DNA from 3 places in the Peribacillus sp. SRI_006 genome. Region 3 is predicted to be linked to each of the others. Evidence: riboswitches for the same ligand, from Rfam matches in the RefSeq annotation. Region 3 holds a riboswitch; each other region holds the start of a gene.

Region 1 (4,287 bases), on a different contig from region 3:
CTTGTCAGTTCATCCAAGGCAGAAAAGGGTTCGTCCAGGCACATCAAGTCCTGTGGACTTAAGATACTTCGAATGAATGCGGCCCTTTGCTTCATGCCTCCAGATAATTCATGGGGATATGCTTTATCGTATTCTTCTAAACCAGCTTTCATCAAAAGGTTTTTTGCCTTTTCTTTATCTCTGGTCCCAGCAAGTTCACTTCCAAGCAAAACATTTTCCAATACCGTTCTCCAAGGTAAAAGGGAAGGCTGCTGAGGCATATAGCTGATATGTCCCTTTAAGCCATTTATCTTTTTACCATCCAATGAAATGATGCCATGATCAGGCTTCAAAATCCCGCCGATCAAGTGAAACAATGTACTTTTACCGCTTCCCGATGGCCCAAGGATCGTGACGAATTCCCCATCATTCACATGGAAATTCATATTCTCCAATATATTCTGCTTACCATCGAAAGAATAGGAGACGTCTTTAATTTCCAGCTTCACCCTTTTCGCCCTCCTTTCTCTTCCAAGAGACCAAGTATTTCTCCAGGAAAGTGATGATTCCAAAAAAAATCAGGCTCATTCCCATAATGATGAAAATGGCTACAAACACCCGATCTGTCCTGAACGCTGAAGAAGCGAGAGTCATATAAACACCAATCCCCGATTTTGCCCCAAGCCATTCCGAAATAACCGCACCCATTACACTATAGGTAGCCGAAATTTTCAGGCCGGAGAAAATGAACGGGATCGAGTGAGGAAGTTCCAGCTTCCAAAATAACTGGTTTTTCCCCGCTCCCATCATCTTGAAATAATGCTTAAGCTCGTATGGTGTCTGGCGAAAACCGTCCAATGATGCGACCGCAACCGGAAAAAAACATACAAGTGAAATCACGATTAACTTAGGCAGCATGCCAAAGCCAAACCAGATCACCAAAAGCGGCGCCAAAACAATGATAGGTATATTTTGTGATAGTATGAGCAGAGGATAAACCGCGTCCTTCACACCTGGAAATAGGTGTAGGATTGCCGCGATCAATAAGCCGATGCAGCTTCCAATAAAAAAACCTGACAACGCAAGCTCGGTTGTGGATATAAGGTGTCCGTAAAGATTGCGGGACGACTCAATTCCTTCAATGAAAATGGCCGATGGAGCGGGAAGCAGCCATTCTTCAACTTTCAATAAGACTGTCACTGACTCCCATACAATCAGCAACAATAATAAAAGAAAGAAGGGAGCCCCCTTCTTCCAAATCCCCCTTCCGATCATGCCCGATATTTCTCCGTTAACGTATCCATCGTAATCCCGCTTGGCTGATATAATATTTTCACTTGGGAAATGACATTCGGCGATCCTATTTCAATCATTCTTACATTCATTTTTTCTATCACGGCAAAAAGCTCGGAAAGCTCCCCCTCCATTGTCGTTTCAAGCGGGTGAACCTCATACTTGACACCTGATTCTTCAATGATCTTGATTGCTTCATCGACCATAGGGATGACATTTTCCCCTTTAGGAATAATTTGTATACTAATTAATGAATTGGCCATTGTATTTCCTCCTATTTTGGTAAAAATTCATTGGTAAATGCCTTTTCAGGATCGAAATCACCTTCAAGAAGCTTATTTTCAGTCATCCACTCACTGTAATTCTTCCAAATTTCAAGCTTTTGTTCACCCCATCGCGGAGCATCATCCTGATACTTGGCTGCAAGCCACTCCTGGCTTTTCTTCACTAGTTTTGGATCAAGATCCGGTGCAGACTCAATTAACATATCTGCTGCATCATCAGGATTCTTAATCGCAAACTGGTACCCTTTCGAAGCTGCATGGACGAATGCTTTAACAGTCTCGGGATCTTCTTTTATCATCTTTTCATTTGTAGTCAAAACAGGCGTATAGTAATCAAGCTTATCAGAGTATTCGGTTAAGTACACCATATTAAGCTTTTCATTTCGCAACTCAGCCTCAATGCCTGTCCAACCATAATAAATCCAGGCAAAATCTATATCCCTTTTAACCGAAGTGAAAAAATCCATGTCTCCTGTATTGACTATGTCCACTTCATTTACATCCGCATTTTCCTTTTTCATGAGTGAATCAATAATGGCCTTTTCAACCGGAGATCCCCAGCCACCGTACGTTTTCCCTTCAAAATCCTTGGGAGTCGTAATGTCCTTAGCCTCAGGGGAAGCGAATCCCGAAGTATTATGCTGGATGACGGCAGCTACCGAAACAATCGGCACACCCTGTACGCGGGCCTGCGTTATGCCCTCTTGATAGCTCACGCCAAATTCAGATTTCCCTGAAGCGACAAGCTTATCAGCTCCAGCTTCACCTGGCATGATAATTTCCACATCAAGACCTTGTTCTTTAAAATAACCTTTTTCCTTGGCTACATACAATCCTGTATGGTTTGTATTCGGTGTCCAATCGAGCACGACCGATACCTTCTTTAATTTTTCATTTTTAGATGCTTCTTCTTTTTCATTAGTTCCGCCTGCTCCGCATCCAGCTAAAAGGAAGAACGAAGTTAACAGTGGTAAGAATTTATTCAAGTCATTATCCTCCTACACATCTTATAAGATTCATATGCCGGAACCATAATAGGGATCCAGGGCTATTCAAATACTGGATAAAAAAGCAAAAAACGCCCGAAGATGAATTCGGACGTTAACATACAAAACAGAAAATCAGTCATAATATGTTCCCTCCGCTGGCATCACCCAGATCAGGTTCAAAGAGTCAGCATCTAATGGATGCAATCTCAGCCAGCAGTACTGGCCCCCCTACATTTCTCGCACATATGAACTTTTCTCTCTCATTATATCAATTCATAGGGAAAAAGGAATACTAATTTGCTTCTTCTCGCTAATTGGAAAGGTATTCCTGGCACTTCAGGATACCTGCAAATATCTTTTGGAACGAAAATCATTGAAAGGAAAATAATTCTGCCTCGTTCCGTTCCAATCATTCTTGGCTGCAACGGCGGCTGGCACGTTCCAAATAGTCATTTCTTTTCAAGCATTCATATAATGAGCATTACTTGTAGACATTTTTGTTTACTTGTTTTATTAAACCCTTAATTTCATAAGCAAAAGGTGGATATGTCATGATAAAGATTAATCACAAATGGTTAGATGTCAGTCAAATCCAACCAGGTACAGCCTCTGCCAAATCGCTTGAAACTCTTCAATGCTTGGCGGAAGATTCTAACGTTTTTGAATACCGGAACTTTGGGGATTTTAATTTCGAGATACAGCTGAGGAACCGAGTCATAGAGGCAGCTATTGCGTTGGATAAAAGCGGTCCGGATTTTTCCACACTTGAGGAGTCTCAATCCAATCAACGTTATTGGCACCTTTCAAAGGATGGCACCTTTACCCTTCAGCCAGGGATTCTCCCTCATGCTGCGCTCGTTGACATTTTCATGAATGGAGGGCTTTATGCCTTCGAATGCGGTACAGCAATGGTCGTCACTTTTTTAAAGGCGATTTTGGATTTGATCGGCCCTAGGAATTTCGACCATCTTTTTTCAGACCTATTTTTATATGACTTTCGCCCTCCACAGAATATGGCTCTCATTATTCATCAAGGAAGGGATTATTTACCAGGTGATTGCGTTTACTTCAAAAACCCTGATCACGACTTGGCAACCCCTGAATGGCAAGGTGAAAATGCCATATTATTAGGGAATAACCTCTTTTATGGCCACGGGATCGGGATTACCACTGCACAGGGAATCATCGATGAATTAAATAGCAATAGAAAGCCATTCGCCACCATATCAGCATTTCTGACAACGCATATCATTTCCCTGGATAGTTCCTTCTATAGACAATTCCAACTAAATAATCCCCGTGCCAAGCCCGATAACAGTCCTGCCAGCCTTTCCAATTGTATTGTTTCTGAAATAGGTTCGAAGATATACCTTTCATGACCCTGGCATTTCGCCTATGCCATAAATCCGTTTTATTGAATATCGACATAAAAAAATGCTTGGGCAGAAAATTCCCCAAGCATTTTTTTCTATTCAAGCACCAATATTCCCTTTGCCTTTGAACCTGCGGGCACTTGCCTGCCCCCATTTCGTTATGGATAGTGTATAAACAGCCAAGGCTGACCATATGAACAAAAAGGCTAAAAGATGTGCTTTGGTGAAACTTTCATGATAGACGAATACCCCGATCAATAAAGATAAGGTCGGAGCGATATACTGAAAAATGCCAAGCATCGATAACGGGATCTTCTCGGCCCCTTTTGCAAAATATAAAAGAGGCAATGCCGTAGCAATCCCGCCCCC
Region 2 (4,287 bases), on a different contig from region 3:
TAAAAATCGACTTTGTCATCTATTCGTATATTGCAAGAGCCATTTGGAGTTTCATAAATTGAAGGGATTAGGGCGTTCCCATGACCAACAATGAAAAAAGCCGAATGAAGCAGTAATGGACTGTAACACAAATGAAAAAAAATTATAGTACTTATTAATAAGGTTTATACTGTGACTATGTTAGGCTAAATGAATAACAGGCTTTAAAACCAAAATAAAAGAGGTGAAAGAAATGCTGAAGAAAATAATGAAAAAAATCAAACAGCTTTCCCAAGGCAGCAGTGAGCGAAGACATGGGCATTATCGCCGAGGCAGCAGCAGCAGCAGCCGGGGGTACAAAAGGTATCCCATGAGTGGAAGTGACCGCTACAAGAGAAAAGGGCGGGGCAGCAGCAGCTAATTCCAATTCTTTGACTTCAATACAGCCTTCAGGTCCATTGAGATTTCTTTAATATCTGAGTAAGGTTCTTGGATGCTTAATAACCTTTTCAGTAAATGCACGGTTTCTTTTTCTAACGAAAGCTCTTCTGTCCAAGGAAGTGCTTTTTTACTTTTGGAAGCGTACGTCGTATAAAGTACATATAGAAGTATTTCCCCCAAGTCGTAAAAATCCTGCCTTTTCAGCTGCAAAATGGATTCTTTTGCGAGGTTGGCGGAATTGATCATCTTGGACAAACCAAAGTCTATCAAAATGGGCTGATGGTTCTTAAGTAGAATATTCGGTATACGTAAATCTTGATGGAAAATGTCATGCTCATGTAGATAACATACTAAATCGACCAGCTTATCCAGAAAATATAGAGACTCTTTCTCATTGAACGTTAATTGATTCGAGAAAATATGGTCTTCTAAATTATTCCCTTCTATGAAATCCATCACAAAATAAACATTTCCATCTTGCGAAAATTTCTCGTGAAATTTAGGGATATTTCTGTGGTTTAACATTCGTAATATGGAAATTTCATTTTCAAACTGTTTCAGCTCTTTTTTGCTGCGGCGTTTACTTTTCCGGAGCTGTTTGATCACTATATTTTCATTCTTTTTCAAATCATTGCAACGATAAACAATACCGTAGCTTCCTGTTCCGATTACAGCTTTTACCTCGTAGCGGTAATTCAAAACCACACTCTTTTTTAAAGGAATATCCACAAAAAATTGGTATAACTTTCTAAAGGAACGAAAAATTGAAACTTTCCTCACCACTTTCATCTATTCAAGTCAAGAACAAAAAAAGGCCGTTATTAATTAAGCTGGAAATATGAATGAACATGGATAGTTTAACACTGATTTTTGATAATGCGGTAATGAAAGTCATTTCTTCGGGGCGATCTTTTGATAGTTCACAATTAAAAATAAATTTTTCCTATAATTTCACATTATGAAATTATATGGTTTTTAAAAATATTAAGTTTACTAAAATGAATTCATAATAAATGAGTAGGAGGTGATGAGGTGGATGGGCGCGAGTTGAGAAGTTGCTTTGGGAAATCCCTAACCGGCGTCACAATAGTGAGCTGGTTTGATGGAAAGTTCAAAAGGGGATTACTGTGAATTCATTAAATTCACGAGTAAAATTGCAAAACTCACGAGTAAAGCAGCTGAATTCACGAGTAAACCGGCAAAACTCACGAGTAAAACAGTAGAATTCACGAGTAAACCGGTAAAACTCACGAGTAAACTACTAACTGAGCTCCCTTTGATCAAATTCTTTGAAGGCTACGGGAAATGAGGGGATGGAGGATTGAAAGTTTAGTAACCCTAAATCAAGAAAACTTTTCTAATACGTTTGACAATTGGATTTATCGTGTTAATATAAAGGCAAATGAATTTAATATACAATTTGTACCACTAGGGGTGCTTTATAGGTAAAAGTTGATTTTTTACCCACAAAAGCTGAGATTAAAGTATGACTTTAAGACCCTTAGAACCTGATCTGGTTTATTCCAGCGTAGGGAAGTGGGGTCTGGAACAATACGTTTCTGTATTTTTCAAGTACAACCACTTTCTTTACGTTTAAGAAAGTGGTTTTTTGTTTGCAAAAAAAGGGGGATAAAAGGTTTTTTTTCGTAACATTTCTTGAAAAATATTATTTGGAGGTAATGGACATGAAGTTTTCAGAGGAAATTCGTCAGGAAGCTGATCATATTTGGGAAGCTAGTTTTAATCACCCGTTTGTTGCAGGAATAGGAGATGGCACATTGCCATTGGAGTGTTTCCGCTATTATGTCATGCAAGATGCCTATTATTTATCCCATTTTGCCAGGGTTCAAGCTTTAGGGGCAGTCAAAGCTACAGATTTACATACAACAAGCAGGCTTGCCGGCCATGCACAAGGAACATATGAAGCGGAGTTGAAGCTTCATGAGAATTTTTCTGAGAGATTAGGCATCACAAAAGAAGAACGGGATAATTTCAAACCTGCCCCGACTGCTTATGCTTATACTTCCCACATGTATCGTGCGGCTTATTCGGGACATTTAGGGGATGTTATTGCAGCTATCTTGCCGTGTTACTGGCTGTATTATGAAATAGGTGAAAGACTGCAAGGGTGCATTCCGGAAGAGCCGATTTATCAAGAATGGATAGCGGCTTACGGAGGGGAGTGGTTCCGTACTTTGGTGGAAGAACAAATTGCCAGGCTTGATGAAATTGCTGAAAAAGTGACAGACGAAGATAAGGAAAGAATGAAAGAGCATTTTATCCTCAGCAGCCAATATGAATACTCATTTTGGGAAATGGCTTATCGTTTAGAGACATGGCCTGTGCATAAGGAAACACTAGAAGTATAAAGGGGAATGAAACAATGAAAAAAGGATTGAAATTAACGGACATATTGGTCACGATCGTAATTGCGGTAGCATTTGGAATCGTTTATATCCTTTGGGGTTCGATTTATTATTCAGTTAAACCATTAGGGTTACATCTGGATCAACTTATTTATGGAATGTGGTTTATAGCTGGCCCCGTCGCCTTTTTAATTTTACGGAAACCGGGTGTGGCACTTTTGGCGGAGATAGCTGCAGCTTCCGGGGAGTTCTTTCTTGGTTCACCATGGGGGCTGACCGTACTGTTATATGGGGTGGTACAAGGTTTGTTCGCGGAACTGGTGTTCATGGCGTTCAAATATAAAAAATTCAATATGCCGGTGGCCGTTTTAGCTGCGATAGCTTCCTGCCTGGCATCAGTTATCATGGATTTTGCATACGGGGAAATAGGTGCGCTTTCAACTTGGAATCTATCGTTATTCATGATAGCGAGGTTTGTGGGTTCCATATTCTTTGCAGGAGTGACTGCCTATTATCTAGTTAAAGTCCTGGAAGCAACAGGAGTAACTAATCTTGTGCGTCCGGTTTCAAATAAAGATTATGCAGAACTGGATCAAAAGTAGAGGTTGAGGGCCATGGAACCAATCGTTTCTGTTGAAAAGTTAAGAATGAAATTTCCCGGTGATGAATCTTTGATATTCAAGGACCTATCATTATCGTTCGATCAAGGAGAAAAAGTGCTATTGTTGGGACCATCAGGATGTGGTAAGTCGACTCTTTTACAAGTGTTAAGCGGATTGATTCCGAATTCCATCGAAGTACCGATGAAAACGGAGAAATTGAAATGCCCTTCTTCGTGGGGGTATGTTTTTCAAGACCCTGATAGTCAGTTTTGCATGCCATTTGCCGATGAGGAAATTGCCTTCGTCCTTGAGAATCTTTCCGTCCCTAAAGAAGAAATGAAAGAGAAGATTCAAAATCATTTCCGTAAAGTAGGATTGAACCTGGGCCATACAAGTATTGAAACATTATCAGGCGGGATGAAACAACGTCTGGCAATCGCTTCAGTATTGGCCCTTGAACCAGAAGTGATATTTTTAGATGAACCAACCGCCATGCTTGATCCGGAAGGAACGAAAGAAATCTGGGAATTGTTGATGGAAGTCGGACGAGACAAAACGGTTATTATCGTCGAGCATAAAATTGACCATGTTTTAGAATTCATCGAAAGAATCGTGCTTTTTAACGATGATGGTCAAATCATAGCTGATGGTCCAAGAGACACCATTCTTTCACTATATAAAAATGAAATGAAAGAACATGGAATTTGGTTCCCAGGTGTTTGGGATGAATATATACAGCAGTATGCACCGATTCGGGAACACCCATTTACAGATGATTCACCCCTTATGGATGTGCAAGGATTTCGCGGTTTTCGGAATAAAGAGGAGAAAATCATGATTGAAGAGCTGAAGGTCCATTCAGGTGAATGGATTGTAATCAGGGGTGAAAATGGCGCGGG
Region 3 (4,287 bases):
CTAATGACACATCAATGCTTCTATTGTAGTGATGTCACGGAAGAAAAAAAATCCATATAGTAACATTTCAAATTACTGACACGGATAGAAACGAAATGCTGTGTGATGAATGTTATCAAGAATGGCTGCAAGGAATAAAAGGGTAAGCATTAAAAGCCCTCTAACATTTCCCAAACACCAACGATGCATGCTTGGATGAATTCAGGGTAACTTAAATTCGTTAATGAATTTCAAGGAGGATGGTTATGGGAATTTTAAGCGGAAATCCGAAAGATGAGCCTATGCATTACGGAGAGGTTTTTGGAACATGGGCATTTCTAACAACTACAAAAGGGTTGATTGCCTGTCATCAAACCATGCTTAATCATACTGGCGACAAAGACCTGCATAAATTGCTTGTTGAAGTGATCTATCAAGGGAAACAGGAACATGACCAACTTGAATCATTATTAAAAGAAAATAACGTAGGACTGCCTCCCTCACCACCTGAAAGGCCTAAAGCTAATTTGGAGGATATTCCCGTCGGGGCACGTCTTCAAGATCCTGAAATCTCCGCTTCAGTATCAATCGATATTAATGCAGGATTAGTTGCTTGCAGCCAAATGATGGGTCAATGCATCCGCGAAGATATTGCACAGATGTTTGCGCAATTCCATACCAACAAAGCTGCATTGGGTGCTGACTTCCTAAGATTGAATAAGGAAAAAGGATGGCTTGTCCCTCCTCCCCTTCATATCAATAAAACAAGTATGTAAATAGTAATGATAGATCCCCTTAATCATGTTTTGTAATCGAATCAACATGATTAAGGGATTCATTCCAAAAGGACGATTAAGGAATCATTACCATTGAAGACTTTCGATCAAGTGGCACTTTGTACATTGTTGACTATAATCATTTTTCACAAATTCATGGTTGCAATTCTCCCGAAAAATATTCAGCTCCCTTTTCAGCTGCTCCAATTGAGTTTCCAACTGTTTCATTTCAACTTTTATCTGGATTACCCGATTCATCGAATTCTCCCTCTCGTCGGAATCATTGATAGATTTCCCCATCCGTTTTCCTAAATTCATTCGCTTTTTCTTTAAGCCCTTCATCAATTACCGACTCAAAGCCCAGACCCTTTTCCTTCGCCAAATCACGGATGTCCTGAGAGATTCTCATACTGCAGAATTTCGGTCCGCACATTGAACAGAAATGGGCTGTTTTGGCACCTTCTGCCGGAAGAGTTTCATCGTGATATTCAACCGCCCTTTCAGGATCAAGGGAAAGATTGAATTGATCTCTCCAACGAAATTCGAATCTAGCCTTCGAAAGGGCATCATCCCGTTTTCTTGCCTGCGGATGGCCTTTTGCAAGATCAGCTGCGTGTGCTGCAATTTTATAAGTAATGACCCCTACCCGAACATCCTCTTTATTCGGAAGTCCCAAATGCTCTTTCGGTGTCACATAGCAAAGCATGGCCGTTCCAAACCATCCAATCATGGCAGCACCAATCGCAGAAGTGATATGGTCGTATCCAGGAGCTATGTCCGTCGTCAATGGTCCCAGGGTATAGAATGGTGCTTCTTGACAGACTTCCAGCTGTTTATCCATATTTTCTTTAATCAAATGCATCGGTACGTGACCGGGTCCCTCCACCATGACTTGAACATCGTGCTTCCAAGCAATCTTCGTCAATTCCCCAAGTGTTTCCAATTCCGCAAATTGTGCCTCATCGTTTGCATCTGCAATGGATCCCGGACGGAGACCGTCACCTAATGAGAAAGAAACATCATACGTCTTCATGATTTCACAAATCTCTTCAAAGTGTGTATAGAGAAAGCTTTCTTGGTGGTGGGCCAAGCACCATTGTGCCATGATGGAGCCTCCCCGGGAAACAATCCCCGTAACTCGCTTTGCTGTCATTGGGATGTATCGCAAAAGCACACCAGCGTGTATGGTGAAGTAATCGACACCTTGCTCAGCCTGCTCGATTAATGTATCCCGGAATACTTCCCAATTTAAATCTTCCGCGACCCCATTCACTTTTTCCAATGCTTGATATATCGGAACCGTCCCAACAGGCACAGGTGAATTCCTGATAATCCATTCCCGCGTCGTGTGAATATTCTTTCCTGTGGAAAGATCCATTATGTTGTCTGCACCCCATCGTGTAGCCCAAGTCATTTTCTCCACTTCAGCTTCGATCGATGAACTGACAGCTGAATTTCCAATATTCGCATTTATCTTCACGTGAAAATTACGTCCGATGATCATGGGCTCACTTTCAGGATGGTTAATATTTGCCGGAATGATAGCCCGCCCGCTAGCTACCTCTTCCCTTACAAACTCAGGGGCTACATTTTCCCTGATCGAAATGAACTCCATTTCTGGAGTAATGATCCCTTTGCGGGCATAATGGAGCTGGGTTACGTTTTTCCCTTTCACCGCACGCAATGGTTTTCTTTTCAATCCCGGAAAAACTTCGGCATTGGATTGTGACTCCACTTTTCTATATCCGTTATCTTCCGGCTTTATTTCACGCCCTTCATACTCTTCAACATCTTCCCGTTCCAGAACCCAGCTGCGTCTAATCGGGGCAAGGCCTTTATGAATATCAATCGGATATTCTGAATCCGTATAGAAGCCGCTTGTATCATATACACGTAAAGGCGGATTCTCCTCTTCGCCGAATGCCCCTGTCGTCGGACTTAGCTCAATTTCACGCATAGGTACTTTAATATCGGGTCTAGATCCCTCAACATACACTTTTTTACTTCCGGCAAAACTGGACATAATTGAAACGTTCATGTCATTTACTGAATTACTCTTCATGATTTCATTTCTCCTTTTTAAGTTCATTTAAAAAGGACAAAATCCAATCCATTTCGCACGAAAAAGCCAGGTCTCATATTTAAGACCCGGCTAACGTTAGTATGACTACAGAAATGACCAGTTGAAAGGTCATCGTTAAGTAGATTCTAACTTCCCCACGCTGGTATGAACCAGATCAGGTCCTGAGGGTTAAGAAGCTTAAGCGCTTCTCTCTCAGCCCAACTTTTATTGGACACCCCTAGTCTGAATAATTTAATTGATTACAGGGTAACTATATCTCACCCTTTTCATTCTGTAAATAATTTAAAAGACCTAGTATTTTCTCTGCAATCATCTAAAATTTGTTATTTGGAGGAGGACCGCCAATTAATTCCCCAGGCCCCCAAGGATAGGGAAAAGCTCCTCTAAATGCGTGATTTCGTAGGTTGGAATCACTTCATTCCGTTCCTTATCATGGCGATTTATCCAAACCGACTTTATGCCTACCCGTGATGCTCCAAGGATATCGGTCATTAAATTATCGCCGACCATCAATACTTCATCCTTATCTAGCTCCATGATTTCCAAAGCATGCTCAAAAATGGAGGCATCCGGTTTACCTCGTCCAAATGCGCCTGAAATCACGATTTGGTCGAAATAAGGAACCAGTTCAGGCGTTATTTCAAGTTTGGTATTTTGCAGCTCAGGAGATCCGTTCGTAAGCAATAGCAATTTGTACTTCCCTTTTAATTCATCCAGAACACGGAATGTTTCTTCATAGATAAATGGCTTTTTGCGTCTTTCGGCCGGGAAACGTTCTGCCAGTTCAAGCCCAAATTCCGGGTCATCGATCCCTAATGCCTTCAAGCCCCTCGTCCACGCTTCTTTCCGATAAGCCGGTACAATCCCGGCCATCTTCCGGAATTCATCATGATCATCCTGAAAATTCCCCCATAGTCCCTCAAATGGGTTGATTCCGATCATTTGAGTGAATGCATATGTATCGTAAGAAGAATAAAGATCACGCGCTTCCTTCCGCACCGCTTCTTCAAACTCGTCGACATTCAGACCATATTTCTCCTTGGCAACTTCGCATGTGGCCACAAAAGCCTCTTTTACACTTTTCTGATCCCATAGTAATGTATCATCTAAATCAAAAAAAACTGCCTTCAGCAAAATGTCCACCCCTCTTTCCCCAATATTGAATTCGTAAAAATTACACTATTACAATAATAAACCACAACCAATAAAAAAAGAATAACTATTCGGAAAATGCATGTCTCTTTCTTCGCAAAATGGCTTACCTTTTCCGGTGGGAACCATATATTCATTTCCCTTTTCCGCTTTCAAATACATACAATTTTCCATTTCTAGCAATCTTGAACTTTGGACCGGTGAACCCCCGTCGGATCAGCTCTTTCCTCATATATACCATGAGGGCGGCATGACTCACGATCAGAACATTCCTTTCCCCCTTTGCAAAGACTTCAT

Evidence for each region. A riboswitch is a leader RNA that binds a small molecule or an ion and turns the genes downstream of it on or off. The one in region 3 is predicted to bind thiamine pyrophosphate.
Region 1: it holds a riboswitch for thiamine pyrophosphate, as region 3 does, so the genes downstream of both, AC2YHV_RS06160 (ABC transporter substrate-binding protein) here and thiC (phosphomethylpyrimidine synthase ThiC) in region 3, are expected to answer to the same signal.
Region 2: it holds a riboswitch for thiamine pyrophosphate, as region 3 does, so the genes downstream of both, tenA (thiaminase II) here and thiC (phosphomethylpyrimidine synthase ThiC) in region 3, are expected to answer to the same signal.

What each region holds. Positions count from the first base shown of each region.
Region 1 covers NZ_JBYCZT010000004.1:22,557-26,843, forward strand. The annotation lists gene AC2YHV_RS06145 (ABC transporter ATP-binding protein) at 1-482, opposite strand, end outside; gene AC2YHV_RS06150 (ABC transporter permease) at 472-1,254, opposite strand; gene AC2YHV_RS06155 (thiamine-binding protein) at 1,251-1,535, opposite strand; gene AC2YHV_RS06160 (ABC transporter substrate-binding protein) at 1,547-2,542, opposite strand; TPP riboswitch at 2,676-2,785, opposite strand; gene AC2YHV_RS06165 (protein-glutamine gamma-glutamyltransferase) at 3,097-3,924, shown strand; gene rarD (EamA family transporter RarD) at 4,018-4,287, opposite strand, start outside.
Region 2 covers NZ_JBYCZT010000002.1:46,744-51,030, forward strand. The annotation lists gene AC2YHV_RS02570 (protein kinase domain-containing protein) at 397-1,125, opposite strand; gene AC2YHV_RS02575 (hypothetical protein) at 1,523-1,729, shown strand; TPP riboswitch at 1,841-1,972, shown strand; gene tenA (thiaminase II) at 2,106-2,789, shown strand; gene AC2YHV_RS02585 (ECF transporter S component) at 2,804-3,388, shown strand; gene AC2YHV_RS02590 (ABC transporter ATP-binding protein) at 3,401-4,287, shown strand, end outside.
Region 3 covers NZ_JBYCZT010000018.1:17,771-22,057, reverse strand. The annotation lists gene AC2YHV_RS22985 (DUF3231 family protein) at 246-755, shown strand; gene AC2YHV_RS22980 (hypothetical protein) at 843-1,013, opposite strand; gene thiC (phosphomethylpyrimidine synthase ThiC) at 1,036-2,817, opposite strand; TPP riboswitch at 2,953-3,067, opposite strand; gene AC2YHV_RS22970 (HAD family hydrolase) at 3,184-3,972, opposite strand; gene AC2YHV_RS22965 (histidine phosphatase family protein) at 4,124-4,287, opposite strand, start outside.